2 regions of the Streptomyces sp. NPDC127100 genome follow, and region 1 is predicted to be linked to the other one. Evidence: riboswitches for the same ligand, from Rfam matches in the RefSeq annotation. Region 1 holds a riboswitch; the other holds the start of a gene.

What was found. Region 1 has a riboswitch for cobalamin ahead of ACFWJB_RS20090 (cobalamin biosynthesis protein). Riboswitches for the same ligand answer to the same signal wherever they lie in the genome.
Region 2: it holds a riboswitch for cobalamin, as region 1 does, so the genes downstream of both, ACFWJB_RS32050 (energy-coupling factor ABC transporter permease) here and ACFWJB_RS20090 (cobalamin biosynthesis protein) in region 1, are expected to answer to the same signal.

Annotation. Positions count from the first base shown of each region.
Region 1 is NZ_JBHXFL010000021.1:50,992-65,851, forward strand. Features, by position in the region: gene cobN (cobaltochelatase subunit CobN) at 1-1,228, opposite strand, end outside; gene ACFWJB_RS20085 (cobyric acid synthase) at 1,225-2,733, opposite strand; gene ACFWJB_RS20090 (cobalamin biosynthesis protein) at 2,730-3,695, opposite strand; cobalamin riboswitch at 3,800-3,950, opposite strand; gene ACFWJB_RS20095 (hypothetical protein) at 4,088-4,309, opposite strand; gene ACFWJB_RS20100 (anion permease) at 4,344-5,597, opposite strand; gene ACFWJB_RS20105 (class II aldolase/adducin family protein) at 5,846-6,505, shown strand; gene ACFWJB_RS20110 (alpha/beta hydrolase family protein) at 6,743-7,873, shown strand; gene ACFWJB_RS20115 (hypothetical protein) at 8,042-9,469, shown strand; gene ACFWJB_RS20120 (VOC family protein) at 9,508-9,921, opposite strand; gene abc-f (ribosomal protection-like ABC-F family protein) at 10,200-11,798, shown strand; gene ACFWJB_RS20130 (helix-turn-helix domain-containing protein) at 12,133-12,354, shown strand; gene ACFWJB_RS20135 (enoyl-CoA hydratase/isomerase family protein) at 12,509-13,312, shown strand; gene ACFWJB_RS20140 (nucleopolyhedrovirus P10 family protein) at 13,379-14,122, opposite strand; gene ACFWJB_RS20145 (Asp23/Gls24 family envelope stress response protein) at 14,209-14,670, shown strand; gene ACFWJB_RS20150 (hypothetical protein) at 14,699-14,860, shown strand, end outside.
Region 2 is NZ_JBHXFL010000056.1:26,499-41,358, reverse strand. Features, by position in the region: gene ACFWJB_RS32100 (polynucleotide kinase-phosphatase) at 1-1,065, opposite strand, end outside; gene ACFWJB_RS32095 (3' terminal RNA ribose 2'-O-methyltransferase Hen1) at 1,062-2,546, opposite strand; gene ACFWJB_RS32090 (LLM class F420-dependent oxidoreductase) at 2,691-3,614, opposite strand; gene ACFWJB_RS32085 (DUF6099 family protein) at 3,735-4,205, opposite strand; gene ACFWJB_RS32080 (nucleotide pyrophosphohydrolase) at 4,400-4,771, opposite strand; gene ACFWJB_RS32075 (ATP-binding protein) at 4,768-5,949, opposite strand; gene ACFWJB_RS32070 (cell division protein SepF) at 6,116-6,508, opposite strand; gene ACFWJB_RS32065 (FAD-binding and (Fe-S)-binding domain-containing protein) at 6,701-9,832, shown strand; gene ACFWJB_RS32060 (chloride channel protein) at 10,079-11,545, shown strand; gene ACFWJB_RS32055 (potassium channel family protein) at 11,542-12,123, shown strand; cobalamin riboswitch at 12,245-12,429, shown strand; gene ACFWJB_RS32050 (energy-coupling factor ABC transporter permease) at 12,459-13,154, shown strand; gene ACFWJB_RS32045 (energy-coupling factor ABC transporter substrate-binding protein) at 13,151-13,492, shown strand; gene cbiQ (cobalt ECF transporter T component CbiQ) at 13,493-14,242, shown strand; gene ACFWJB_RS32035 (energy-coupling factor ABC transporter ATP-binding protein) at 14,239-14,860, shown strand, end outside.

The DNA.
Region 1 (14,860 bases):
GCACCCGCGCGGGGGCGGCGGCGAGCTGGTCCTCCGTCAGCCACTCCACGTCGTGGCCGCCGGCCTCGATCAGCCGGTGGATCAGCTCGTCGCCGCCGGACGGGTAGTCGGTGAGCGAGTACCCCGCGTCCCGCAGCGCGTCCAGGACCCGGACCGCGGACGCCGGGGTGTCGAGCCCCACCGCGTTGCCCACCCGGGAGTGCTTGGTCGGGTACGCGGTGAAGACCAGCGCGAGCCTCTTGTCGGCGTTCGGCTTGTGCCCGAGGGCCGCGTGCCGTACGGCGATCCCGGCGACCCGCCCGGCCCGTTCGGGGTCGGCCGCGTAGACGGGTACGTCGTCGGGCCCCTGCTCCTTGAAGGAGAACGGCACGGTGACCAGGCGCCCGTCGAACTCCGGGATCGCCACCTGCATCGCCGCGTCCATCGGGGAGAGCGCCGCGTCGGACGCCTCCCAGGCGGCGCGCGACGAGGTGAGGCAGAGCCCCTGGAGCACCGGCACGCCCAGGTCGGCCAGCGCGCCGACGTCCCACGCCTCCTCGTCGCCGCCCGCCGACGCCTGCGAGGCGTGCGTGCCGCCCGCGGCGAGGACGGTGGCGACCAGGGCGTCGGCCCGGCCCAGCAGCTCGTACAGCCCCGCGTCCGCGCCGCGCAGCGAACCGCAGTACACGGGCAGCGCGTTGGCGCCGCGCGCCTCGATCGCGTCGCACAGCGTGTCCACGAAGGCGGTGTTGCCGCTGAGCTGGTGGGCGCGGTAGAAGAGCACGCCGACCGTCGGGCGGCCCTCCAGGACGGCCCGGGAGCCGTGGACGCCGTACTCCGGCATCTTCCGCGGCTCGTCGAAGCCCTCGCCGGTCAGCAGTACCGTGTCCGACAGGAACCGGGCGAGCTGGGTGAGGTTGGCGGGGCCGCCCTCGACCAGGTAGCGCAGCGCCTCCGCCACGACCCCGGCCGGCACCGACGACTCCGCCATCAGCTCCGCGTCCGGCACGGACTCGCCGCCGAGCAGCACGGTCGGGACGCCCGCGGCCTTCAGCGCGGCGAGCCCGTCCTCCCAGGCGCGCTTGCCGCCCAGCAGGCGTACGACGGCGACGTCGGCGCCCTCGACGAGGGCCGGCAGGTCCTCCCGGACGTCGACCCCGGTCGGGTTGCCGATCCGGTAGGCGGCGTCCGACGCGCGGGCCGCCAGCAGGTCCGTGTCGGCGGTCGACAACAACAACACTGTGCTCATGCGGGCGCTCCCGGTGGAATGAAGGGCAGTCCTTGCGGCGCGCCGGACTCGATGAGCCGCCACAGCGCGTCCGTGTCCGCGTGCTGTTCGATCAGGTCGCCGAGCCGGTCGAGCTGCTCCTCGCGCAGCGCGGCGAACGAGGTGCCGGGGGCCGGCACGAAGCGGCGGCCCGCGGCGGCGGCCACCTCGCGCAGGAAGGCCCGCCGGAAGCCGTCCGACTCCAGCGAGCCGTGCCAGTGCGTGCCCCAGGTCCGGCCGGCCCGGCAGCCGTCGAGGAAGGGGGTCCCACCCGTCACCTCGGCGACCCCGTGGTGGATCTCGTACCCCTCGACGCGCTCGCCGAGGGCCTCGCCCACCGGCCGGGTGAGGGTCTTCTCGCGGGCGAACCGCACCCGCACGGGCAGCAGCCCGAGCCCGTCGACGTGCCCGGCGCGGGACTCGACCTCGTCCTCGATGTGCTCGCCGAGGAGCTGGAACCCGCCGCAGATGCCGAGCACCGGCCGGTCCTCGGCGGCCCGGCGCGCGATCGCGTCCGCCAGCCCCCGCTCCCGCAGCCACTGAAGCGCCCGGACGGTACCGCGCGTCCCCGGCACGATCACGAGGTCGGCGTCGGCCAGCTCCTCCGGCCGGTCCACGAAGCGCACCACGACACCGGGTTCGGCGGCGAGCGCGTCCACGTCCGTGAAGTTGGACATCAGCGGGACCGCGCAGACCGCGACCCGCAGCACGTCCTCGCCGACCGGCGGCGCGACCGTGGACTCCCGCACCGTCCCGCGCAATGAGACACGCAGCCCGTCCTCCTCGTCGATGCCGAGCCCGTGCCGGAAGGGCAGGACGCCGTACGTCCGCCGCCCGGTGAGGCCGTGCAGCATGTCGAGGCCGGGCTCCAGCAGCGACACGTCGCCGCGGAACTTGTTGACGAGGAACCCGGCGACCAGCGCCTGGTCCTCGGGCGACAGCAGGGCCACCGTGCCGAAGAAGGACGCGAAGACGCCCCCGCGGTCGATGTCGCCGACGACCAGGACCGGCAGACCGGCGCCCCGGGCGATCCCCATGTTCACGATGTCGGTGCGGCGCAGGTTGATCTCGGCCGGGCTGCCCGCTCCCTCGCAGATCACCGCGTCGTACGTGTCCCGCAGCTCGGCCAGGCAGTCGAGCACCGTGCCGAGCAGCTGCCGCTGCCGCCCGCCGTGGTAGCCGCGGGCGCTCATCTCCCCGACCGGCTTGCCGAGCAGCACGACCTGGCTGCTGCGCTCGCCGCCCGGCTTGAGCAGCACCGGGTTCATCAGCGCGGTCGGCTCGACGCGGCACGCCTGGGCCTGCATGGCCTGCGCGCGCCCGATCTCGGCGCCCTCACGGGTCACGAAGGAGTTGAGGGACATGTTCTGCGCCTTGAAGGGCGCCACCTTCACGCCCTGCCGCACCAGCCAGCGGCAGATCCCGGCGGTGACGACGCTCTTGCCGGCGTCGGAGGTGGTGCCGGCGACGAGGAGGCCACCGCTCATGACGTACGTCCCTTCCGGCCGGCCCCGCGCACCAGCAGCCGCGCGCCCGCGCACACGCCCAGCGCCAGCCAGCCCACGCGCCGGGACAGCCTCACCGCCCGCTCGATGTCACCGGATCCGGCCCGGACGGCGCGACCGGCCGCCCCGTTGAGGACGGGCCGGTGCTCCACCCGCCCGCCGTACGACAGGGTCCCGCCGAGCCGCACGCCCAGGGCCCCCGCGAAGGACGCCTCCACGGGCCCGGCGTTGGGGCTCGGGTGCTGTGCGGCGTCGGCCCGCCAGGCCCGTACGGCCCCCGCGGGGCTGCCGCCGGCCGCGGTGGTCAGTACGGCGGTCAGGCGGGCGCCCGGCCAGCCCGCGAGGTCGTCGAGCCGGGCCGAGGCCCAGCCGTACCGCCGGTAGCGGGGGGACCGGTGGCCGACCATGGCGTCCAGGGTGTTCACGGCCCGGAAGCCGAGCAGCCCCGGCACTCCGCCGAGCGCGCCCCACACCAGGGCGCCCACGACCGCGTCGGAGGTGTTCTCGGCGACGGACTCCACGACGGCCCGGGCGATCCCGTCGGCGTCCAGCGCCTGCGGGTCCCGTCCGCACAGGTGCGGCAACCGGGCCCGGGCCGCCTCGACGTCCCCGGCCTCCAGCGCCCGGCCGACGGCGCGGGCCTCCCGGGCCAGCGAGGTCCCGCCCACGACGGCCCAGGTGGCGGCGCCGGTCAGCGCGACGGAGGCGGCGGGGGAGCGGCGGACGGCGCGTTCGGCGGCGGCCCCCAGGGCGACGGCGCCACCGGCGCACACGGCGGTGTGCAGCGCGCCCCAGCCCCGGTGGTCACGCCACAGCACCCGTTCCACGGCGCCGGCGGCACGGCCGAACACGGCGACCGGGTGTCCACGGCGCGGATCGCCGAGGAGGAGGTCGCCGAGGAGGCCGGCGGCGGCGCCGTACGCGAAGACGCGTTCGGCGCGCACGGCTCAGCCGGCCGCGGGAAGGGGAAGCGGAAGTGTGTCGCTGGTGAGCCCGGAACGGCAGCCGCGCATGGCGATATGTCCTCACTCAGGGTGTCCACGCCCTGGTTCGACGAAATCGGCGGTGAGAGTTCCTGGCTCCCGGGGCCGTACCTGCGTACTGCCCCGGTGACAGTGGCGGGACCGCGCCGGACTCGCACCGGCTTCCTCTCCTGCCGCCGTAATGGCTCCGGCAGTCCACCACGGCCCGCGAACACCCGTCAACTTGCTGTTGACCTGCGCCGGGGGAGTGTGCGAGAGCCCACACGCGGGCGGTGTGCGCCGGCATGCGAAAAGCGCGGGGCGCGGGACGGTGGAGTCCGCCCCGCGCCCCGCGCACGGTGTGCGCCCTGTGGTCAGGCGACGATCAGATAGATCCCGTACGCCACCGCAGCCGCGCAGGCCGCGAAGCACGCGTAGGCGCCGGTGACCGCGAGCGCCGCGGACCCGCCCCGGGCGGCGGCCCGCTCCTGGCGGGAGAGGCCGACGATGCCGAGGGTGAACAGGGCCACCAGAGCGACGGTGGCCACGAGACTGACCCCGAAGACGGAGCCGAGGGCTGCCCAGTCGATAGACATGGTGGTTCTCTTCCTTCGTACCCGGGACGCGGGCTCAGACGGTGGTGGCGGCCGACGGGGCCTTGGAGTCGGTGCCGGCCTGGGCCGGGAAGGACGCCGCGAGGACGTCGGGCGCGGCGCCCGCGGGCGGCGGGACGACGGCGGCGATCGCCGTGGTCACCACGCCGGCCGGCTCGGGCTCCGGCTCGTCGCCGCCGTTGACGTTGGTGTGGTCGACGACCTCGCGCCGGGAGATTCGCCAGATCGCGAAGCTGGAGGCGACGAGGAAGGCCGCGACGAGCGCCGTGCCCCAGTCGCCGAAGCCGCAGACCCACTCGGCGAGCGCGGCGACCAGGGCCGCGGCCGGCAGGGTGAGGCCCCACGCGACGAACATGCGGGTGGCCGTCGACCAGCGCACCACGCCGCCCCTGCGGCCGAGGCCCGCGCCCATGACCGCACCGGAGACCGAGTGCGTGGTGGAGAGGGAGAAGCCGAGGTGGGAGGAGGCCAGGATGACCGTGGCGGCGCTGGTCTGGGCGGCGAAGCCCTGCTGCGGCTGGAGGTCGGTCAGGCCCTTGCCCATGGTGCGGATGATGCGCCAGCCGCCCAGGTAGGTGCCGAGCGCGATGGCCAGGCCCGCGGACAGGATGACCCACACGGGCGGGTTCGAGCCGGGGGCGAGGGAACCGCCCGCGATCAGGGCGAGGGTGATGATGCCCATCGTCTTCTGGGCGTCGTTGGTGCCGTGGGCGAGCGAGACCAGGCCGGCCGAGGCGATCTGCCCGGCGCGGTAGCCCTTCTCCGCGGCCCTGCCGTCGGCCTTGCGGCCGAGCGAGTACGTCAGCCGGGAGGCGAGCATCGCCGCGACGCCCGCGACGATCGGGGCGGCGACGGCCGGCAGGAGCACCTTGGTGACGAGGACGTCGCCGTGGACGGCGCCGATGCCCGCCGAGGCGACGGCGGCGCCGATCAGGCCGCCCATCAGGGCGTGCGAGGAGCTGGACGGCAGTCCGACCAGCCAGGTCAGCAGGTTCCAGAGGATCGCGCCGACCAACGCGGCGAAGATGACCTCGGGACGGATGCCGGTCTCGTCGACGAGACCCTTGGAGATCGTGTTGGCGACCTCCACCGAGAGGAAGGCGCCCACAAGGTTCAGCACGGCGGACATGGCCACCGCGACCTTGGGTTTGAGTGCACCGGTCGAAATGGTCGTTGCCATCGCGTTCGCGGTGTCGTGGAAACCGTTCGTGAAATCGAACGCGAGTGCGGTTACCACCACAATCGCGAGGATCAGCGAGAAGCTTTCCATTTACCCAGGCAATCGTTCGAGGTCATTGGCGCGTCGAACGTAGGTAACCAGAGTGAACGGAAGATGAACTGGACCGGGCGTCATGGTGACCGGAAACGGGGTCGTGACCTCCGTGAACGCCTGCGCTGCGTACCCGCGCCGACGCTCTCCGGAGACATGCCTGGCAGGATCGCCGCGAGGCGCCGGACCACGGCGCGGCGAGGGGCGTGCGGGACGCCCGACGGGAGGCGTGGACTGTGACGGAGTCGATGGCCGGAGAGGTGTCCGCGGAGGAGTCCGAGGCGTGGGAGGCACTCGTCGCGACGGCCCGGCGGACGGTCTCCGACGGGCTGGTGGTCGGCACCTCAGGCAACGTCTCGGTGCGGGTCGGCGACACGGTGCTGGTCACCCCGTCGGGCGTGCCCTACGACCGGCTGGCCCCCGGTGACGTGACCGGCGTCGCCCTGGACGGCCGGCAGGTGCTGGGCGCGCTGGTCCCCACCAGCGAGCTGCCCATGCACCTCGCCGTGTACCGCACCACCGACGCCCGGGCCGTCGTCCACACCCACGCCGTGCACGCCACGGCGGTCTCCCTGCTCGTCCCCGAGCTCCCGCTGGTCCACTACATGGCCGCCGCGCTCGGCGGCCCCGTCAGGGTCGCCCCCTACGCGGCCTACGGCACCGGCGAACTCGCCCGCCACATGCTGGCCGCCCTCGCCGGCCGCACCGGCTGCCTCCTGCGCAACCACGGCACGGTCACCTACGGCGCCACCCTCGACCAGGCCTACGACCGCACCGCCCAGCTGGAGTGGATGTGCCGCCTGTGGCTCACGGCCTCCTCGGTCCCCGGCCGCACCCCGTCCCTGCTGACACCGGCCCAGCTGGACGAGGTGACGCAGCGCCTGCACGGCTACGGCCAGCCGACCTGACCGGCACGTTCCGGCGGGCGACGGCCCGCGGCGAGCCGCGAGGTGGGACGGGAGCTGCCTGTCGCCGGGCACCCGCGGGCCGGCCGGGTCCCGCCGGCGGGTGGCCGGAGAGGTTACCGGGCGGCTTCCGGGGTACCGGCAGTCGAGTCGGCCCACGGCACCGGGCCCGGCCGGGCGCCGTCACTCCGTGTCGTCCGCCCGCTGGCCGCCCACGGACCCCACCGGGAGACTGGCCTCATGCGCACTGTCACAGCAACGGCCGCCGCAGTCACCGCAGCCCTGGCGGCGGCCGGCGCAGCGAGCGTCGCCGCCGGCCGACTGGCCAGCGACGCCGCGCTCAAGGCGCCCCCCGGCCGCCCCCTGCCCACCGAACCCCGGCTCACCGTGCACGGGGCCGCCGCCGGGCAGATCACCCTCACCCGGGACCTCGCCGCGCTCCGCCCCGGCCGCTACGGCCTCGCGGGCGACGCGTCGCACGCCGTCGTCGGCCCGGTGCTCGACGGCGCCCAGCACGGCGCCGACACCGTCGTGCGCCGCCTCGAAGGCGTCACCCACGGCTCCTTCGACGCCGGCGACCGGGCCTGGTTCACCCCCAACCTGTACGTCGGCACCCCCGGCACCGCCCTCGGCCTGGACTACACCGACGTCGACGTCCCCGGCGAACTCGGCCCGCTCCCGGCCTGGTTCGTGACCGGCGCCCGCCCCACCTGGATCATCGCCGTGCACGGCCTCGGAGCCACCCGCGAGCACGCCCTGAACCTCATGGCGCCCCTGCACGAACGGCACGTCCCGGTACTGGTCCCCACCCACCGCGGCGACGCCGGCGCCCCGCCCTCGCCGGACGGACTGCACCACTTCGGCGAGACCGAGTGGCACGACGTGGACGCCGCCGTCCACTACGCCCTCGACCACGGTGCCCGCCAGGTCGTCCTGCTCGGCTGGTCCACCGGCGCCACCATGGCCCTGCGCACCGCCGCGCGCTCCACCGCCCGCGACCGCATCGCGGGGCTCGTCCTGGACTCCCCGGTCCTCAGCTGGGAGACCACCCTGCGCGCCCTGGCCGCCGCCCGCCGCACGCCCGGCGTACTGCTGCCGCTCGCGGTCCGCGCCGCGCAGGGCCGCGCCGGACTGCACGCCGACGGCGGCGCCGAACCGGCCGGACACGAGGCCCTCTCGGTGCCGACCCTGGTCTTCCACGGCCCCGACGACACGGTCGCCCCCTGGCGGTTCACCCGCCGCTTCGCCGACGCCCACCCCCGGCTCGTCTCCCTCCACACCGTCGAGGGCGCCCCGCACGGCGCCATGTGGAACGCCGACCCGGACACCTACCAGGAGACCCTCCGCCGCTTCATGACCCCCCTGGTGTGACCCCGGCGGGCCCCGCCCCGCCGTGCGCCGCTCAGGTTCCGTTCAGGGCCGTACCCATGGCCGGATCCACCGCCCGGGCCGCCTGCCGAGGCCCCGCACAGACCCTCCTCGCCGCCACCCCGGGCATTCCGTTTGGGTTTTCGGACCGTCAACCGGAAGACTGCACCCGTGACGTCCCGTATCCCGCGCGACTCCAGGCTTCGACTCGTCCGTCCGCGACCCCTGGCCGCCGCCCCCAGAGCGATCAACCAGCGGCGCGCGCACCGCGCCGCACCGCGCCCCCCGGAGGGCACACCGGCCCGGTCGGAACTGGCCCGAATGGCGCGTTCCGGCCTGTCCGGCGCCGCCCGCATCGCCCGCTGGGCCGACGCCGCCCTCGGCCCCGGCCGCGGCAGCGCGACCGCCGATGGCAAGGCCACCCTCTCCGACGCGACCGCCGAACACGCGGCCCGCGAACTGGGCCTGACCCCGGCCGAGATCCGCGCCGACTGGGACACCGCCCGCCTCGCCGGACTGATCGAGGTCCACGGCGACACCGCCCGCCCCGGCTGGCGCCTGCGCGCCTGGAACCGCGACGACAGCGCCGTACTGCGCGGCTGGGTCGCCCTCTTCGACGCCTGGTCGCTCGCCCACCCGGAGCCCGACGGGCAGGAGCCCGCCGCCGTCGCCGAGGTCGTCTCCGCGATGCCGCAGGTGCTCTCCTTCCTCCAGCTCTCGGCCGGACCGGTGCCCGTCGCGCAGCTCCTCGACCTGCTGGAGCAGCGCGTCACCGAACTGCGCACCGAGCGCTGCGAGGTCCCCTACGGCCCCCGGCTCGAACCGGGCACCCCCGAGGCCCCGCAGCCCCCGCAGGCCGCGGACGGCACCGACGGCACCCCCCTCGCCCCCCTGCTCGACTGGGCCCTGCACGCCCTGGCCTCCGTCGGTGCCCTCACCTGCGGCGACGGGCAGGCCACCCTCACCCCGCTGGGCAGCTGGGCGGTCTGGGTCAAGCTGGAGCAGATCTGCGTGGCCGCGCAGAGCCCCGCCGGGAACATCGAGCAGTCGGCCGAGGCCATGCTCCGCGGCTGCGGCCGGCTCCGCCCCAACGCGGCCCGCGCCGAGTACCGCGCCTGGCTCGCCGCCCGCCCCGTCGGCAGCGCCGTCACCGAGCTGCTCGCCGCCGCCCGCGGCGAGGACGCCCTGCTGCGCGGCCTCGCCTTCGAGGCGCTGCGCGTCGTCGGCGCCCCCGCCGAGCCCGACGTCCGCGCCGTGCTCGGCGAGCCCACGCTGCGCCCGTACGCCCTGCTGTGGCTGGCCGAGCACGACGGCGCCGACCCCGAGGACGCCCACGAGGTCCTCACCCGCCAGGAGGCCACCTGGCTGTGGGTCGACACGGCCGCCGCCGTCGCCGACCACGGCGAGGCCCCACTGCTGGTGCGGCACCTGGAGTCCGCCGTGCAGCCCACCGTCCCGGCGCTCCTCGACGAGGTCCGCGCCGTCGGGCACCCGCGCACCGTGCAGGTCCTGGTCGCCCTCGCCGCGGCCCACCCCGACCCGGCCCTGGCCAAGGCCGTACGCCGGGCCGCGTTCCAGGTGCACACCGGGGGCAGCTGACCGGAGACCGGCCGGCGGACGTCAGCCGGCGGCGGACGTCAGCCGCGGACATCGGGCGCGTACGTCCCGAAGCTCCAGACGTTGCCCTCGAGGTCCCGGGCCATGTAGTCCCGGGACCCGTAGTCCTGGTCCGTCGGGGGCATCAGGATCTCCGCGCCGTGCTCCACGGCCCGCCGGTGGTGTGCGTCGACGTCGTCCACCACGACGTACACCCCCGTCGTGCCCGCGTTCCCCATCGCCTCGTCGAAGCGGCTGCCCGTGCCCCTGGAACCGAGCATCACCGCGCCGTTGCCCTGGGCCAGCTCCGCGTGCGCGACCGAGCCGTCCTCGCCCTCGTACACGGCCAGTTCCGTGAAGCCGAAGGCCCGCGTGAGCTGGCGGACCGCCGCCTTGGCGTCCGCGTACAGCAGCGTCGGGAAGACGCTCGGGCGGCCGCCGTCCGTGCCTGCCATGCCGATCACTCCCTCGTGAGCCGGTACCGGTGACCGGACGCCGGGAAAGTCCCGGAATCCGGCCCGGCGCCCAGTTTCGCACCGGCCACCCTCAGTGCCCGCGATCCGCGCCCCGCGAACGGTGGAACCCCGGACGGACGGCCGCGGGGACCGGCACCCGGGAAAAGCGGTTGCACGGCCCCGTTAGACTGGCCCCATGGCCATTCTCCTCGCGCATTAGACGGCGGGAAACGTCCTCAGCCGCCCATCCCGTCACCCACCCGCCCTGGAGTCTGACCGTGATCTCCGCCTCCGGCATCGAGCTGCGCGCCGGTGCCCGCGTCCTCATCGAGAGCGCCACCTTCCGCATCGCCAAGGGCGACCGCATCGGCCTGGTCGGCCGCAACGGCGCCGGCAAGACCACCCTCACCAAGGTCCTCGCCGGCGAGGGCATCCCCGCCGGGGGTACCGTCACCCGCTCCGGCGAGGTCGGCTACCTCCCGCAGGACCCGCGCACCGGCGACCTCGACGTGCTGGCCCGCGACCGCATCCTCTCCGCCCGCGGCCTCGACACCCTGATCCGCAAGATGCGCGAGAACGAGCAGCGCATCGCGAACGGCCAGGGCGCCACCCGCGAGAAGGCGCTCAGGCAGTACGAGCGGCAAGAGACGGAGTTCCTCACCAAGGGCGGATACGCCGCCGAGGCCGAGGCCGCCACCATCGCCGCCGCGCTCAACCTGCCCGACCGCGTGCTCGGCCAGCCCCTGCACACGCTCTCCGGCGGTCAGCGCCGCCGTGTCGAGCTGGCCCGGATCCTGTTCTCCGACGCGGACACGCTGCTGCTCGACGAGCCGACCAACCACCTCGACGCCGACTCGATCGTCTGGCTGCGCGACTACCTGAAGACCTACCGCGGCGGCTTCATCGTGATCTCCCACGACGTCGACCTGGTGGAGACGGTCGTCAACAAGGTGTTCTACCTGGACGCCAACCGCTCCCAGATCGACGTCTACAACATGGGCTGGAAGCTCTACCAGCAGCAGCGCGAGGCCGACGAGAAGCGGCGCAAGCGCGAGCGCGCCAACGCCGAGAAGAAGGCCGCCGCCCTGCACTCGCAGGCCGACAAGATGCGCGCCAAGGCCACCAAGACCGTCGCGGCGCAGAACATGGCCCGCCGCGCCGACAAGCTGCTGTCCGGCCTGGAGGCCGTCCGCCAGTCCGACAAGGTCGCCAAGCTCCGCTTCCCCGAGCCGGCGCCCTGCGGCAAGACCCCGCTGACCGCGGAGGGCCTGTCCAAGTCCTACGGCTCCCTGGAGATCTTCACCGACGTCGACCTGGCCATCGACAAGGGCTCCCGCGTCGTCATCCTCGGTCTCAACGGCGCCGGCAAGACGACCCTGCTGCGCCTGCTCGGCGGCGTGGAGAAGCCCGACACGGGCGAGGTCGTCGAGGGCCACGGCCTCAAGCTCGGCTACTACGCGCAGGAGCACGAGACCCTCGACCCCGAGCGCACCGTCCTGGAGAACATGCGGTCCGCCGCGCCCGACATGGACCTCGTCGAGGTCCGCAAGGTGCTCGGCTCGTTCCTGTTCTCCGGCGACGACGTCGACAAGCCGGCCGGTGTCCTCTCCGGCGGCGAGAAGACCCGCCTCGCGCTGGCCACCCTCGTGGTCTCCTCGGCGAACGTGCTGCTCCTCGACGAGCCGACGAACAACCTCGACCCGGCCAGCCGGGAGGAGATCCTCGGCGCGCTGCGCACCTACAAGGGCGCGGTCGTGCTCGTCACCCACGACGAGGGCGCGGTCGAGGCGCTCCAGCCGGAGCGGATCATCCTGCTCCCGGACGGCGTCGAGGACCTGTGGGGCGCCGGCTACGCGGACCTCGTCGCCCTCGCTTGATCGAACGGATGATCCACTGGGTATGGATCATTCGGCCGATCCGTGATCCACCATCTGTGTGAGATCTCCTCATCATGAGGTGTGTCCTACATCGATTTCGCGGCCGGGGCCCCATTCTGGGGGCCCCGGCCGCGTCGCCTTTCTGACCTGCGCTTTCGCCGGGAGATCCGCGCGGCTGTCGTCGCCCGACGCTTTGGAATTGCGCATTCCGGATGTGGGGACGCGCTCCTGTCGTCACATCCCTGTCTCATCGACCTTGCCGAATGGGTGGCCATGAGGCCCATGAGGGGTGATCATGAGGAGACCAGAGCGCACTTCCCATGAGGAGGCACGGGTGGCCGAGACTCTGAAGAAGGGCAGCCGGGTGACCGGCGCCGCGCGCGACAAGCTCGCGGCAGACCTGAAGAAGAAGTACGACGCCGGTGCGAGCATCCGGGCGTTGGCCGAGGAAACCGGCCGCTCGTATGGCTTCGTGCACCGCATGCTCAGCGAGTCGGGCGTCACGCTGCGAGGGCGTGGCGGGGCGACCCGGGGCAAGAAGGCCGCATCGGCCTGATCCACCCCGGGTGGCCCCTCGGCTCCGATGGTGGCCACCCGGTCGGTCGTCCGGCCGGCCGGGTGGTTACTGTGCAGTCACTTAGCTCTGTCGCGGCACGGCGAGGCAGTCGGCGCACGGCAGGGACGACGACCGCACCCTTCGGAGGCGCTCCATGGCTTCGCCCGCCCACGACCCCGGTCCCGCACTCGACAAGGACGGCGTGCGGCTCACCGTCGACGACGCGATCGCCACGGTGACCCTGACCAACCCCGCCAAGCGCAACGCGCAGAGCCCCGCTCTGTGGCGAGCGCTCACCGAGGCCGGCCGGCTGCTGCCGGGCTCCGTCCGGGTCGTCGTGCTGCGGGCCGAGGGCAAGTCCTTCTCGGCCGGCCTCGACCGGCAGGCGTTCACGCCCGAGGGCTTCGACGGCGAACCGTCGTTCATCGACCTCGCCCGGGGCGGCGACGCCGAGCTGGACGGGACCATCGCCGAGTACCAGGAGGCGTTCACCTGGTGGCGGCGCAGCGACCTCGTGTCCGTCGCCGCCGTGCAGGGGCACGCCATCGGGGCCGGCTTCCAGCTGGCCCTCGCCTGCGACCTGCGGGTCGTCGCGGACGACGTGCAGTTCGCCATGCGCGAGACCAGCCTCGGCCTCGTGCCCGACCTCACGGGCACGCATCCGCTGGTGTCCCTGGTCGGATACGCCCGCGCGCTGGAGATCTGCGCGACCGGGCGCTTCGTCACGGCCGAGGAGGCCGTGAACACCGGCCTCGCCAACCTCGCCGTGCCCGGGGAGCAGCTCGACGGCGCCGTGCACGACCTGGTGTCCGCGATCCTCTCCCCGCCGCGCGACGCCGTCGTCGAGACCAAGGCGCTGCTCCAGGGCGCCCAGAACCGGGACTACGAGGCCCAGCGCGCCGCGGAGCGCGCCGCCCAGGGCCGTCGGCTGCGCGACCTGGCCGGACTCGGGGACTGAGCCCCCGACGGCCGGCCGGCCCACCCGGCCGGCGCCGTGACGACGGGCGTGGTCCGGCCCGTGGGTTCAGCCGATCGCCGTCACCAGTACGGCCACCGTGGGGTGGTCCGGCAGGGCCTCGGTCACCGCTGCCCTGACCCGCCGGGCCACCTCCGCGGCCGGCCGGTCCGCGCCGACCGCCAGCTCCACCCGTACGTGGCGACGCGGCAGGGCGGCCTCCAGCCGCGCGTCCGGCACCGTGATGTGCACCGGGCGGCCCAGCGTGCCGGTCAGCCCCCTGACGCCGGGGACCGCGAGCGCGGCGCCCGCCACCCGGCCCTCGTCCGTGTCGTCCGCCTCCTCCCGGGCCGGCGGGCCGCCCGAGGTCCCGGGCTCCGGCTCCGGGACGGGACCCGGCGCCGGCTCGGGTGCCGCGTCCAGCAGGTCCGTCGCCCGCAGATCGACGTCCGTCACGGTCAGGCCGATCCGCCGCGCCGCCGCGTCGGCCAGGGCGGCGCGCAGACGGTCGGCCGCGGCCGGCACGGGCTCGGCCGCCGACGCCGCGAAGTCGGCCGACACCCTCAGCGGACCGGGCGGCAGGGCGCTCGGCGGCGCCGGCACGACCGGCTCCGGAGCCTCCTGCGGGGCGGCGAGGGTGATGCGCAGGCGCCCCGGGCGCACGCCCGGCACGTCCCGGACCGCGGCCAGCAGCGCCTCCCGCGCCGCGCGCTCGGCGATCCACGCGCCGTCCCGCGGCCCGCCCAGGGGCAGCAGCCTGCCGAGCCCCAGCTGCTCCCGTACCGTCCGCGTCCACCGATCAGGCGTTGTCATTGCTTCAGCCTGCCGCATCCCCGGCGCGCAATCGCGTCGCCGTGCTTACCGTGGTGAATAAGCGACGACTGGAGGGATGTGCGGACATGAGCGACTTGACGGAAAAGGACACACCGGAGACCGGGAGGGCGCAGGCGGTCCGGCGCGGCGGCGGCGACCCCGGCACCCGTGGCCGGACCACCATCGCCGACGGCGTCGTCGAGAAAATCACCGGAATGGCGGCACGCGACGTCTCGGGTGTCCACGCCCTGGGCAGCGGGATGGCGCGTACCTTCGGAGCCGTGCGGGACCGCGTGCCCGGCGGGTCCAAGTCGGTGACGCGCGGCGTGAAGGCCGAGGTCGGCGAGAAGCAGACCGCGCTCGATCTGGAGATCGTCGTCGAGTACGGCGTGTCGATCAGCGACGTGGCCCGGGACGTACGGGAGAACGTGGTGGCGGCGGTGGAGCGGATGACCGGCCTCGAGGTCGTCGAGGTCAACATCGCGGTGAGCGACGTGAAGCTGCCGGACGAGGAGGACGAGGAGCCGGCCGAACCGCGGATCAGGTGACGGGACGACGGACTGAGGAGAGCGCACCATGAACATGGCGGTGGTCGGCATGATCGCCGGGATGGCGTTGGGGTTCGCCGGGTACTTCGGCGGCTTCGGGGCCTTCGTGCTGGTGGCGGCCCTGGGCGCCGTCGGGTTCGTCGTCGGCCGGTTCCTTGAGGGGGACATGGACCTCGGCGACCTGTTCCGC
Region 2 (14,860 bases), on a different contig from region 1:
CGGCAGGCCGAACTCGTCGGTCTCGCCGGTGGTGTCGCCGTACAGGGCGTGGCTGCGGACCCGGCCGGAGGTGCGGCCGTGGTACTTCTCCGGCAGGCCGGCGTGGCAGACCACGAGCCGGCCGCCGTCGAGGACGTAGTGGCTGACCAGGCCGTCGATGAAGTCCCGCACCTCGGCGCGGAACGCGTCGCTCTCGCCGTCCATCTGCTCGACGGTCTCGGCGAGTCCGTGGGTGTGCTGGACCTTGCGGCCCTTGAGGTGGCGGCCGTACTTGTTCTCGTGGTTGCCGGGCACGCACAGCGCGTTGCCCGACTTGACCATGGACATCACGCGGCGCAGCACGCCGGGGCTGTCCGGGCCGCGGTCGACGAGGTCGCCGACGAACACGGCGGTGCGGCCCTCGGGGTGGACGCCGTCCGCGTAGCCCAGCTTGCCGAGCAGCGCCTCCAGTTCGGCGGCGCAGCCGTGGATGTCACCGACGATGTCGAACGGGCCGGTGAGGTGGGTCAGGTCGTTGTACCGCTTCTCGGTGACGACGGTGGCGCGCTCGATCTCCTCGACCCCGCGCAGGACGTGCACCTTGCGGAAGCCCTCGCGCTCCAGGTGGCGCAGGGAGCGGCGGAGTTCGCGGGTGTGGCGCTGGACGACCCGGCGGGGCATGTCGGCCCGGTCGGTGCGGCCGGCGTTGCGCTCGGCGCAGACCTGCTCGGGCACGTCGAGGACGACGGCGATGGGCAGGACGTCGTGCTTCCTGGCCAGGTCGATCAGCTGACGCCGGGCGTCCTGCTGCACGTTGGTCGCGTCCACGACGGTCCGGCGGCCTGCGGCGAGCCGTTTGCCCGCGATGTAGTGCAGGACGTCGAAGGCGTCGCGGCTCGCGCTCTGGTCGTTCTCGTCGTCCGCGACCAGTCCCCGGCAGAAGTCGGAGGAGATGACCTCCGTGGGCGTGAAGTGGCGGCGGGCGAAGGTGGACTTGCCGCTGCCGGAGGCGCCGATCAGCACGACGAGGGAGAGGTCGGTGACGGGCAGGGCGCGGTCCCGCGCGGTGGTGCCGGTGGTGGTCATGCGGCCTTCGCCTCCTTGTCGTTCTTCTCGTGGACGGTGGTCAGGGTGAACACGGCCATCTGGGTGGGCGGGCCCACCTCGGGGTCCTCGGGCCCGACGGGGCGGAACTCCACGCCGTAGCCGTGCCGTTCGGCGACCGTCCGCGCCCAGGTGCGGAACTCCTCGCGGGTCCACTCGAAGCGGTGGTCGCGGTGGCGGACGTGGCCGGCCGGGAGGGACTCCCAGCGCACGTTGTACTCCACGTTCGGCGTGGTGACGACGACGGTGCGGGGGCGGGCCGAGCCGAAGACGGCGTACTCCAGCGCGGGCAGCCTCGGCAGGTCGAGGTGCTCGATCACCTCGCTGAGCACCGCGGCGTCGTATCCCTTGAGGCGCTTGTCGGTGTAGGCGAGGGAGCCCTGGAAGAGGTGCACGCGAGCGGCCTGGCGCTCCCCCATGCGGTCCAGCTTCAGCCGGCGGGAGGCGATGGTGAGCGCACGCACGGACACGTCCACGCCGGCGATCTCGGTGAAGCGCGGGTCCGTGAGCAGCTCGCGCACCAGGTGGCCCTCGCCGCAGCCGAGGTCGAGGACGCGGGCCGCGGCGGCGTCGCGGAGCGCGGCGAGGATCGCCTCGCGGCGCTGCACGGCGAGCGGGGTGGGCTTCTCCTCGGCCTCCGGGGCCACCTCCTGCGCGACGGCGTTGTCGATCTCCCCGACCTCGCTGTCGTCGGTCTCGGCCAGCCGGACGAGCTCCAGTCGCGCCATCGCCTCGCGCGTCAGCGACCAGCGGCGGGACAGGTAGCGGTTGGTGATGAGCCGGACCTCGGGGTGGTGGTACAGCCAGGCTCCGCCGGCCCGCATCAGCTTGTCCACCTCGTCCGGGGCGACCCAGTAGTGCTTGGCGTCGTCCAGCACCGGGAGGAGGACGTACAGGTGGCGCAGCGCGTCGGACAGGGTGAGCGTGTCCGCCCGGAGCGTCAGCCGCACGTAGCGGGAGTCGCCCCACTCGGGGAACTCGGTGTCCAGCGGGACGGGCTCCGCGGTCACCGCCCAGCCGAGCGGCTCGAACAGGCGCCGTACGAGGTCGGGGCCGCCGCGGGCGGGCAGTGCGGGCACCTCGACGTGCAGCGGGAGCGGCTCGGCGACCCGCTCGGGGCGTGCCGTGCACACACCGCGCAGGGCGCTGGAGAAGACGTTGCCGAGTGCCACGGCGAGGAGGGAGGAGGCCGCGTAGGGGCGGTCGTTGACGTACTGCGCGAGTGCCGCGTCGGGGGCGCCGCCCCGGCCCTTGCCCTTGCCGCGCCGGACCAGGGCCACGGTGTCCACCTCCAGCAGGAGCGCCGCCGTGCAGCGCTGTTCCTCCGCCTCGGGGTAGAGCACGTGGGCCGTGCCGAAGGAGGTGGAGAACGTCTGCGCCTTGTCGGGATGCTTGTGCAGCAGGTAGCCGAGGTCGGTCGCGGGGCGCTCGGGGGTGCCGGTGGTGGTGATGGTCAGGAACATGCGGAGGGCCTCTCCGGCTGGGCGGACACGACTGCGCGTTCGTACGCGAAAGCCCCCAGGGGTGGTGATCCTGGGGGCTCGGCAGGACGACGGTCACACCATCGCACAGGGCGGCCGGGGGGCGCCTTCGTTTATCGCGGGAGGTCAGGACAGCTGCGTCTGCACCTGGGAGGAGATCAGTTCCAGGTGGTCCAGGTCGTCGAGGTCGAGGACCTGGAGGTAGATCCGCTGGGCACCGGCGGCGGCGTAGCGGCCGATCTTGTCGACGACCTCGGCCGGGGAGCCCGCCAGGCCGTTGGCCTTCAGCTCGTCGACCTCGCGGCCGATGACGGCGGCCCGGCGGGCGACCTCCGCGTCGTCCTTGCCGACGCAGACGACGAGGGCGTTGGAGTAGGTCAGCGCGTCGGCGCCGCGGCCGGCCTGCTCGGCGGCGGCCCGCACCCGGGCGAACTGGCGCTCGGTGTCCTCGATCGAGGCGAACGGGATGTTGAACTCGTCGGCGTACTGCGCGGCCAGCCGCGGGGTGCGGGTGGCGCCGTGGCCGCCGATGAGCACGGGGACCTTGGCCTGCGCGGGCTTGGGCAGCGCGGGCGACTCGGTGAGGTCGTAGTACTTCCCGTGGAAGTCGAAGGTCTTGCCGGCCTCCGTGGCCCACAGGCCGGTGACGATCGCCAGCTGCTCCTCGAGGCGGGCGAACTTCTCCTTGGGGAAGGGGATGCCGTACGCCTTGTGCTCCTCCTCGAACCAGCCGGCGCCCAGGCCGAGCTCGACGCGGCCTCCGGACATCCGGTCGACCTGGGCGACCTGGATGGCGAGCACGCCGGGCAGCCGGAAGGTGCCGGCCGTCATGAGCGTGCCGAGCCGGATGCGCCGGGTCTCGCGGGCCAGGCCGGCGAGGGTGATCCAGGCGTCGGTGGGACCGGGGAGGCCGTCCGCGGAGCCCATGGCGAGGTAGTGGTCGCTGCGGAAGAAGGCGTCGAAGCCGAGGTCCTCGGTGGCCTTCGCCACGGTGAGCAAGGTGTCGTAGGTGGCCCCCTGCTGGGGCTCGGTGAAGATACGGAGTTCCATGCCTTCCATCCTGCCTGCTCGGGCGGCGTCCTCCGGACAGGCTCCGGCGTGCCACATCGCGGACCCGGCCGCCGTCGGGTGAACGGGCGACGGGCGCGCGCCGCGTCCCGAGGGAGGCGGTCAGCCCGCCTCCCGCGCCGGTGCCGCCGCGTCCCGGTCCGCCAGTCTGCGCAGCATCTCCAGGACCCGGTCCCGCGACTCGTCCGCCGCGTCGATCGCCTCCATGCACTGCCAGTACGTGCCCTCGTCCTCCACCGTGCAGGCGATGCCGACGAGGGCGATGCCTATCTCGCCGAGCAGCGTGCCGAGGCACATGAGTGCCTGGCGGGCGTCGCCCAGCTCGGTGAGCTGGGCGGCGCGCAGTTCGCCCGGCGCCAGGGCCGGGGTGCTCAGCACCCCGCAGCCACGGCCCGCCAGTTCGGTCAGTCCCAGGGCCTCGCCGCGCAGTTCGGGGGGTCCGTGGACCGCCAGCCGGCTGCCGATCGCCTGGGCCAGGGCCTGCGCCTGCCACACCTCCGTCAGTATGTCCGGCACCTCGCCGCCGGCGGCCAGGGCCCGCCCACTCGTCACGATGAGCCGCACCGCGTCCATGCGCTGCCCCCGTCTGCCCGGACGCGCGTGCGGCGCGTCCACTCGAACTTCGCTGTCCACTACCCAGAGTGAAGGCGTGTGGGGCGAAAAGCCAGAGCTGGGCAGAAATATTCGGACAACAAAGAGGATACGGACCCGCATTCGACTGCGGAGAGTGATAACGGAGTGTGCGACTCCCCGATTTCACCCCGGCGTCAGCCTCCGTGCCCCTCCCGCCGGTCGTGCCCGCCGGCCGCCGGGAACCGGGACTCGTTGCGGTCGATCTTCGCGTCCAGCGCGGCGAGCGGGTCGATGCCGAGCACCTCGCAGAACTGGAGCAGGTACGCCAGGACGTCGGCGACCTCGTCCCGGACGCGGTGCGCGGACCCGGGGTCGTCCATGACGCGGGCCGACTGCTCGGGCGTCAGCCACTGGAAGATCTCGACGAGCTCGGAGGCCTCCACGCTGAGGGCGGCGACGAGGTTCTTGGGGGTGTGGTACGGCTGCCAGTTCCGCGCGGCGGCGAACGCGGCCAGTCTGCGCTGGAGCGCCGCCAGGTCCGGTGAGGGGTGGGGTCGGTCGGTCACGGCCCCAGGTGTACCACCGTGACGCCCGGTGCCGCCGCCCACGAGGCGTCCGCGACGGCGCCGACGAGGCGGATGTGCCCGCGGTCGCACATCCGCGCCGCCAGCCGCAGCAGTTCGGCGCGCTGGCACACGTCCAGGCCGCGGTCGAGGCCGTCGGCGAGGACGGTGAGCGTCTGCAGCGCGGCGGGCACCTCGCCGGCCGGGTCGACCTCCAGCACGCCGGGACCGGTGAACAGCACCAGCGCGAGGGCGAGGTAGCGCAGCTCGCCGTAGCCGAGGCGCGGGAGCCCGGTGCGGATGCCGTCGCCCCGGTCCAGCAGCGCGCGGACCGCACCGCCGGCGGCCGGTTCGGCCAGGACGTCCTCGACCGGGCCCGCGCATCCCGCCCGTACGGCGGCGACGAACTGGGCGTGCCGCCGGCCGCACTCGGTCCGGGTGCGCCACAGGACGTCGGCGAGGTTGTCGCAGCCGCCGAGCAGCCGTCCGGCACCGCTGGGCACGGGCGCGCGCATCCTGGCGGGGCGCGGGTCGCAGGCGAAGACGGAGCGGAGGGCGACCACCGTCTGCTCGGCCGCCGCGAGCACCCTGCGCTGTCCGTCCGTCTTGCCGGCCACGCGCAGCGGGAGCAGCGGGGTGCCGAGCCGGTCGTCGGGCAGCGGGGCGCGGGTGACCGGCGCCGACCCGGCCGTGTGCCAGGCGGCCTGCACGACGCGCCGGCCGGGGTCGCGCAGGGCGGTCTCCAGCAGGACGAGTCCGCCGGCCGTCAGCCGCTCCCCCACGATGCGCAGTTCGGGCTCCGCCTGCACGGCCACGTCGAGGCTCACCGGGCCCTCGGGGCCGTCGACCGTGCAGCCGATGCGGAAGCCGCGGCGCCGCTGGGCGTCGGGCCGGGCCCGCTCGGGGACGCACGCGACCGGGTCGGGGAAGACCGTGCCGAGCTCCGCGCCGCCCCCGAGCCGGGCGAGCGCCTCGTACGCGCGCAGCGCGCTGGTCTTGCCGCAGCCGCTGGGCCCGGCGAGCAGGGTGAGGGGCGCGAGCGGGATCCGGGCACGCCGGTGCCGGGCGAAGGCGGACAGCCGCAGCTCCGTGACGCACGGTCGGTCCGGGTGCGGCGGGGCGGGGGCTGGGGCTGGGGAGGCCGTCGACGCTGACGCCGTCGACGGGGGTGACACGGCCATGTGCGGACCGTAGGACGCCGCCCGCACGCGGAACCGTTCCGCCTGGCCGGCGTTCCTACGATCGAGGGGCGCGAGCGGGGTGTCCGTGCCCCGGGGGCGTCCGTCTCCGGCGCGCGGGGCCTGGGTGTGCCCGGTGGGCCCCCGAGGGTGCGGGGGCCCACCGCCGTCACATCCCCGGGACCCCGGCCGCGCCCTCCATCAGGCCGTTCACCTCGGTCCCCGCCGGTGTCAGCAGGAACACGTTGCGGTCGACCCGGTGCATACCGCTGGCCAGGCCGAAGACGACGCCCGTGCTGAAGTCCAGCACCCGCTTGGCGACCTCGGTCTCGGCGTTGGTCAGGTCCAGGAGCACCGGAATGCCGGCCATCAGCGTCTCGGCGACCTCGCGGGCGTCCGCGAAGACGTTGACCCGCAGGACGACGAAGCGCCGGCGTGCCTCCGTCTCCGCCTCCGGCAGCGCGCGATGGCCGACCGACGACGGCCAGGCGTCGCGCCCGCGCAACGGAACGACCTGGGCGAGCCCTTCCCACTGTTCATCGGTGACGTCGTAGCTGTTCACCGGCTCCCCCGATTCCACTCGCCTTCAATGCGTGCACCAGCCAATTCTTACGTCAACTCACCCGTTCGGCCCAACAACGACACGGACCGCGTCCTTCCGGACGCCCACCGCCACCCGGAGGTTGCCGTGACGTGCGGCGGGGTACCCGCGGCAGGCCGTGAGTCGCACCGTACATCTCGCCGAGGAGGGCCCATGGGCGCGCTGGACCTGCCCGAACCCGTCGTCCGGGACGGAGCGCCGCCACCGGTCGACACGGCCGGGCTGCGGGCGGCGCTGCGCGAGCGGGTCGACGGCGAGGTCAGGTTCGACGCGGGCAGCCGGGCCGCGTACTCGACGGACGCGTCGAACTTCCGGCAGACGCCGATCGGCGTGGTCGTCCCGCGTACCCCCGAGGCGGGCGCCGAAGCGGTGGCAGTGGCCCGGGAGTTCGGCGCGCCGGTGCTGTCGCGGGGCGGCGGGACCAGCCTGGCCGGGCAGTGCACCAACGCCGGCGTGGTGCTCGACTGGTCGAAGTACTGCACCCGCGTGGAGTCCGTGGACCCCGACGCGCGCACCTGTGTCGTCCAGCCCGGCATCGTGCTGGACGACCTCAACCGCCGGCTCGCCCCGCACGGCCTGCGCTTCGGGCCCGAGCCCGCCACCCACGCCAACTGCACCATCGGCGGCATGATCGGCAACAACTCCTGCGGGGCCACCGCACAGGCGCACGGCAAGGTCGTCGACAACATCGCCCGCCTGGAGGTGCTGCTCTACGACGGCACCCGCTTCTGGTGCGGGGAGACCGGTGACGAGGAGTACGCCGCCATCGAGCGGCAGGGCGACCTGCGGGCGACGGTGTACCGGCGGCTGCGGGCCCTGCGCGACACCTACGCCGACGAGATCCGCCGCCGGTTCCCGGACATCCCGCGCCGGGTGTCGGGCTACAACCTGGACTCCCTGCTGCCGGAGCACGGCTTCGACGTGGCCGGACTGCTGGTGGGCAGCGAGTCGACACTGGTCACCGTCCTGCGGGCGGAGCTGGAGCTGGTGCCGGTGGTGAAGGAACGCACGCTGGTGGTGCTGGGCTTCGACAGCGTCGAGCTGGCCGCCGACGCGGTGCCCGACCTGCTGCCGCACGAGCCGATCGCCCTGGAGGGCGTCGACGCCCGGCTGGTGCGCGACGAACGGATCAAGCGCCTCAACCCGGAGGCGCTGGCCCGGATGCCCGACGGGAACGCGTTCCTGATGGTGCAGTTCGGCGCCGACACCGCCGAGGAGGCGGACGCGCGGGCACACCGGATGCTGGAGGCGGTGCACCGCTCGGAGCACGACGCCGACTGCGCGTTCATGGACGACCCCGCGCACGAGCAGGACCTGTGGCAGGTCCGCGAGGCCGGCCTCGGCGCCACCGCCCACGTCCCGGGCAGGCACGACACCTTCGAGGGCTGGGAGGACTCGGCGGTGGCGCCGGAGAAGCTGGGCGGCTACCTGCGCCGGCTGCGGGCCCTGTTCGAGGAGTTCGGCTACCTCGGCGACACCGGACCCAGTCTGTACGGCCACTTCGGGCAGGGCTGTGTGCACACCCGCATCCCGTTCGGCCTGTACACCGCCGACGGGGTGGCGGCGTACCGCCGGTTCATGGAGCGGGCCGCCGACCTGGTCGTGGAGTTCGGCGGATCGCTGTCCGGGGAGCACGGGGACGGGCAGAGCCGGGGCGAGCTGCTGCCGCGCATGTTCGGCGACGAGCTGGTGGAGGCGTTCGGGCGGCTCAAGGCCGTCTTCGACCCGCTGGACCGGATGAACCCCGGGAAGGTCGTGGCGCCCCACGGACTCGACGAGAACCTGCGGCTCGGTGCCGGCTGGGCCCCCTACGAGCCCCGCGACCTGCACTTCCGGTTCCCGCACGACGGCGGCTCGTTCTCCCAGGCCGCCAACCGGTGCGTCGGCGTCGGCAAGTGCCGCCAGCACACCAGTGAGGGCACGGTGATGTGCCCGTCGTACCAGGTGACGCGGGAGGAGGAGCACTCCACGCGGGGCCGGGCGCGGCTGCTGTTCGAGATGCTCGACGGCCACGGGGACGCGGCGGTCCGGGACGGCTGGCGCTCGGAGGCGGTCAAGGACGCCCTCGATCTGTGCCTGGCCTGCAAGGGCTGCAGGAAGGACTGTCCGGCGGACGTGGACATGGCCACGTACAAGGCGGAGTTCCTGTCCCACCACTACGCGCGCCGGCCCTGGCGCAGGCCCCGCTCCGACTGGTCGATGGGCTGGCTGCCGGCGCTCGCACGGGTCGTGGCCCGCACCCGGCTCGGACCGGTCGTCAACGCGCTCACGCACACGCCCGTCCTGTCCCGGGCCGCCGTGGCCGTCGCGGGGGTGTCGGACCGGGAGGTGCCGCTGTTCGCCGCGCAGACGTTCGAGCAGTGGTTCGCCGGGCACGAACCGGAGGGAGACGGGCGGCGCGGCACCGTGCTGCTGTGGCCGGACACCTTCACCAACCACTTCCACCCGCACGTCGGCCGGGCGGCCGTGCGGGTGCTGGAGCACGCGGGCTGGCGGGTGGAGCTGCCGGCCGAACCGCTGTGCTGCGGGCTGACCTGGATCTCCACCGGGCAGCTCGGCACGGCGGAGCGGGTCCTCGCCCGGACCGTACGCAAACTGGCCCCGCACGTGCGGGCGGGCGGTCTGGTGGTGGCCCTGGAGCCGAGCTGCACGGCCGTGTTCCGGGCCGACGCGGCGGAGCTGTTCCCCGGCGACCAGGACGTGCGCCGGCTGGCCGAGCGGACGGTCACGCTGTCGGAGCTGCTGACCGGGCACTCCCCCGGCTACGAGCCGCCGCGGGTGCCCGAGCGGTCCGCGAAGGCGCTGGCGCAGGTGCACTGCCACCAGCACGCGGTGATGGGCTGGGACGCCGACCGCGAACTGCTCCGCCGGGCCGGCGTGGACGCCGAGCGGCTGGATTCCGGCTGCTGCGGGCTGGCCGGCAACTTCGGCTTCGAGCGCGGTCATCTGGACGTCAGCGAGGCCTGCGCGGAGCGGGTGCTGCTGCCGCGGCTGCGGGAGGAGGACGAGGCGACCGTCGTGCTCGCCGACGGCTTCAGCTGCCGCACCCAGATCCACGAGTTCGACAGCGGCGGGCACGAGGGCGTGCACCTCGCGGAGCTGCTGGCCTCGGCGCTGCCCGGCTCCGCGGGGGACACCGGCGTGCCGGGCAGCGCGTACGGCACCGGACCGGACGTGCGCCCCGCACCGCCCGGCCGCCGGGCGCGGGCGCTGGCCCTCGCGGTCACCGGACTGGCCGCCGCCGGCACGGCGACCGTGCTGGCCCGCCGGCTGCTGCGCCGCTGAACGCCACCGCGCCGTCGCCCGGAGAGACGCGGGCCCTCCCCCGGCGCCGCGCGCACCCACGTCCGGCGGCCCGCCGGACGTGTGACCGGAAGCGGGCGGTGGCGTGGCGCCCGGGGCGGCGGCGACCCGGAGGGCGGTGCGTGGCATGCGGGGTGGGGGGCTCTCGCGTTAACTGAAGCGCACACGATGCACACGTACGCGCGACGGGCCGCCGGTCCGCGCCGGGAGGTGGGCGGACCATGCTTCATGGGGAGGGCCCGTGACGACACAGCCCCTGCCGCCGCCCGCCGGGCCCGTGCCGGGACCGCGCCGGACGGCCCCGTGACGGCGCCGGAGGGACGGGCCGCCGCACCGGAGAACGCCGCCCCGGACCGGGCCGAGCAGTCCCTGCGCGACACCCTGCTCAGCCCCGGCTACCTGCTGCTGTTGCTGCTGTGCGTGCTGATCGGCATTCCCATCGCGCTGGCCTGCTTCTTCTTCGTCGGCCTCCAGCACGAGCTCCAGCACTGGGTGTGGACCTCGCTGCCGAAGGCCGCCGGGTACGCCACCCCGCCCTGGTGGTGGCCGCTGCCCGCGCTGGTGCTGGCGGGGCTGATCCTGGCGCCGATCGTGACCCGGATGCCGGGCGGCGGAGGGCACGTGCCGGTGAACGGCCTGGGCCAGGCGCCGGTCGGGCCGGAGGCGCTGCCCGGTGCCGTCCTGGCCGCGCTGGCCACCCTGCCGCTCGGTGTGGTCCTGGGCCCCGAGGCGCCCCTGATGGCCGTGGGCAGCGGTCTCGCCCTGCTCGCGGTGCGACGGGCCGGTGCGCGCGCGGATCCGAAGGCGGGCGCGATCCTGGCGACGGCCGGCTCCACCGCCGCGATCTCCACCATCCTCGGCGGCCCGGTGGCGGCTGCCGTCCTGCTCCTGGAGGGCGCCGGGCTGGCCGGCACCCGGATGGTCGCCCTGCTGCTGCCCTGCCTGCTGGCCAGCGCGACGGGCGCCCTGGTCTTCACCGGCTTCGGGCAGTGGACCGGCCTGACCATCGGCGCTCTGTCGCTGCCCGACGTGCCGCCGAGCACCGCCCCCGACGCCGGTGACTTCCTGTGGGGCATCCCGACGGCGGCGCTGATCGCGGTCCTGGTCACCCTGGCCCGCGCGCTCGGCCGCCGCACCAGGGCCTGGACGGAGCACCGCACAGCCGTCCGCACCGTCCTGTGCGCCACGGCGGTCGGCGTCTGCATCACCGCGTACGCCCTGATCACCGGCCGTTCGCCGGCGGAGGCGGCGCTGTCCGGGCAGGCCGCCCTCGCCCAGCTCGCCGCGCATCCGCACGCCTGGTCCGTGGGCGCGCTGGTCGCGCTCGTCGCGTGCAAGGGACTGGCGTGGGGCATCGCGCTGGGCAGTCTGCGCGGGGGTCCGATCTTCCCCTCCCTGCTGCTGGGCGCGGCCACGGCCATGGCCTGCTCCGGCCTGCCCGGCTTCGGCGTGACCCCGGCCCTCGCCCTCGGCATGCCCGCCGCCATGGCCGCGGTGACGGGGCTGCCACTGGCCAGTTCGGTGCTCGCGGTACTGCTGATGGGCGCGGACGCGCACGAACAGATGCCGCTGATCGTCATTTCGTCGGTGGTCGCCTTCGTCGTCGCCCAGGCGGTCCGCCGCAGCCCCCCGGAGCCCGGACCGGCGGAAGGGGCGGGAGCGGAGGCGCGTTCCGGCCCGGGGCCGGACCGGTGACCGGCCGCGGGGGCACCGGGCGGGCGGACCGGGCCGGGTCCGGCGTCTCCTGGCGTTCGGCGCGCCCCTGGCTGACGAGGGGCGGAGCGGTCGTGTGCCTCGTCGCCGCCTACTTCCTGCTGCCCCTCGACCGGCTGGGCCCCCGTCACCCGGTGTCGAGCTGGCTTCTGTTCGCCGTGGGCCTGGCGGCCGTGGCCGTACTGCTGCTGCGGCAGATCCGCCACGTCCTCACCGGCCGCACGGACACCCACCCCGGCGTGGCCATCTCCCTGCTGATCCTGCTGTCCGTGCACGTCTTCGCCGCGGCCTACTACCTCCTGGCCAAGCAGCCCGGTGCGTTCGACGGGCTGCACACCCGGGTCGACTCCCTGTACTTCACCGTCGTCACCCTGGCCACCGTCGGGTACGGGGACATCACCCCGCACAGCCAGACGGCGCGGCTCGTGACGATCCTGCAGATCGTCTACAGCTTCGTCTTCCTCACCGCCGCGGGGACGGCGCTGGGCCAGCAGCTGCGTTCCCGGGTGGTCCGGGACACCGACGGCGGCGCCCCCGACGGCAGGGGCACCTCGGGCTGAGATCTTCGACACGCCGGGCGGGGGCGCGCGGCCCCGTACGACGCAGTGCCGGCGCGGAAGTCCCCGCGGCCCCCGGTGCCGGCCGCCGGGAGGCCCGCTTGTCACCACCCTCGTGGGCGCACTACTGTCGCCACGCCTTGGTGAACGGGAAATCCGGTGAAGTACCGGTGCGGCCCTCGCCACTGTGATCGGGAAGTCCGGCTCCGGCCCTCGCGGGCAGCCACTGGGTCCTTGTGACCCGGGAAGGCGGAGTTCGGGCGGTGGTACCCGTCAGCCAGGAGACCGGCCAAGGCGCGTCGTCCATCCACGAGGTGCTGGAGAGGGTCTGCTGAGCCATGCACATAGCCGAGGGCTTTCTGCCTCCGGCGCACGCGATCGCCTGGGGTGTCGCGTCCGCGCCGTTCGTCGTCCACGGAGTACGGTCACTCACCCGTGAGGTCAGGGAGCATCCCGAGAGCACGCTGCTGCTCGGGGCGTCCGGAGCCTTCACGTTCGTGCTGTCGGCCCTGAAACTGCCTTCCGTCACCGGGAGTTGTTCGCACCCCACCGGGACCGGTCTGGGCGCCGTCCTGTTCCGGCCGCCCGTCATGGCGGTCCTGGGCACGATCACCCTGCTCTTCCAGGCACTGCTGCTCGCCCACGGCGGGCTGACCACGCTCGGCGCCAACGCCTTCTCGATGGCGATCGCCGGCCCCTGGGCGGGCTACGGCACCTACCGCCTGCTGCGCCGGTACGGGGCGCCGCTGATGGTCACGGTGTTCTGCGCGGCGTTCGTCGCCGACCTGTCCACCTACTGCGTCACCAGCGTGCAGCTCGCGCTGGCCTTCCCCGACCCGGCGAGCGGGTTCCTGGGCGCGCTCGGCAAGTTCGGATCCATCTTCGCCGTCACACAGGTCCCGCTCGCGGTGAGCGAGGGCCTGCTCACGGTGGTCGTGATGCGGCTCCTGGTGCAGTCCAGCAAGGGAGAGCTGACCCGTCTGGGCGTGCTGCCGGCGAAGGCCGGCGAGCGTGAGGAGGCCGTCGTCCGATGAACCGCAACACGAAGATCAACCTCCTGCTGCTGCTCGCCGTGGCCGCGCTGGCGGTGCTGCCGCTGGCGCTCGGTCTCGGCGACCACAAGGAGGAGCCGTTCACCGGGGCCGACGCCGAGGCGGAGACGGCCATCACGGAGATCGAGCCGGACTACGAGCCGTGGTTCTCGCCGCTGTACGAGCCGCCGTCCGGGGAGATCGAGTCCGCGCTGTTCGCCGCGCAGGCGGCGCTCGGCGCGGGGGTGCTGGCCTACTACTTCGGTCTGCGCCGGGGCCGGCGGCAGGGTGAGGAACGGGCGGCCGCCCGGCAGGACGCGAACGCACCCGAAGGGAACTGAGTGCTGCCGATCGACGCGGCGGCGCACAGCAGCCGGTGGCGCCACCGGCACCCGGTGGACAAGGCGGTGCTCGGGCTGGGTCTGACCGTGCTCGCGATCTCGCTGCCGCCCTGGCCGGGCGCGGCACTGGTCCTGGTCGCGGCGCTGGCGGTGCTGCTCGGCCCGGCGGGTGTGCCCCGGCGGCGGCTGTGGCGGGCGTACCGGGTGCCGCTGGGGTTCTGCGTGACCGGTGCCCTGCCGCTGCTGGTGCGGGTCGGGGGTCCGGGCGGCTTCGTGGGTGCGGCGGACGGCGGCGCGGTGCGTGCCGGGGAGCTGCTGCTGCGCACGTCGGCGGCGTCCCTCGGGGTGCTGCTGTTCGCGTTCACCACGCCGATGTCCGACCTGCTGCCCCGGCTGGTGCGGGCCGGGGTGCCCGCGCCGGTGGTGGACGTGGCGCTGGTGACGTACCGCATGAGTTTCCTGCTGCTGGACTCCGTGCGCCGGATCCGCGAGGCGCAGGCCGCGCGGCTGGGGCACACCACCCGGGCCGCGGCCTGGCGTTCGCTCGGCGGGCTCGGCGCCACGGCGTTCGTGCGGGCCTTCGACCGGGCGACGCGGCTGCAGGCCGGGCTCGCCGGGCGCGGCTACGACGGCACGTTGCGCGTCCTGGTGCCCGAGGCCCGGGTCTCCGTGCCGTTCACGGCGGCGAGCGTCGCGCTGCTGGCGGCGCTGGCCGTGCTCACCTTCGTACTGGAAAGGCCGTTGACGTGAACGAGCCCACCGAACCGGCCCTCGTCGCCCTGCGGGGTGTGTCCTTCGGGTACGAGGAGGGGCCTCAGGTGCTGACCGGCCTGGACTTCGAGGTGCGCGAGGGGCGCGCGCTCGCGCTGCTGGGCCGCAACGGCAGCGGCAAGACGACGCTGATGCGGCTGCTCAGCGGCGGACTGCGGCCGGGCGCCGGGCGGTTGACGGTCGACGGGCGGCCCGTGACGTACGACCGGGCCGGGCTGACCCGGTTGCGGACCACCGTGCAGCTGGTGGTGCAGGACCCGGACGACCAGCTGTTCGCCGCGTCCGTCGCCCAGGACGTGTCGTTCGGGCCGCTGAACCTCGGGCTGCCGGATCCGGAGGTCCGCTCCCGGGTCGGGGAGGCGCTCGCCGCGCTGGACATCGCCGGGCTGGCCGACCGGCCCACGCACCTGCTGTCGTACGGGCAGCGCAAGCGGGCCGCGATCGCCGGCGCGGTCGCGATGCGGCCCCGGGTACTGGTCCTCGACGAGCCGACCGCCGGGCTCGACCCGGACGGGCAGGAGCGGCTGCTCGACACCCTCGACCGGCTGCGGGCGGGCGGCACCACGGTGGTGATGGCGACCCACGACGTGGATCTCG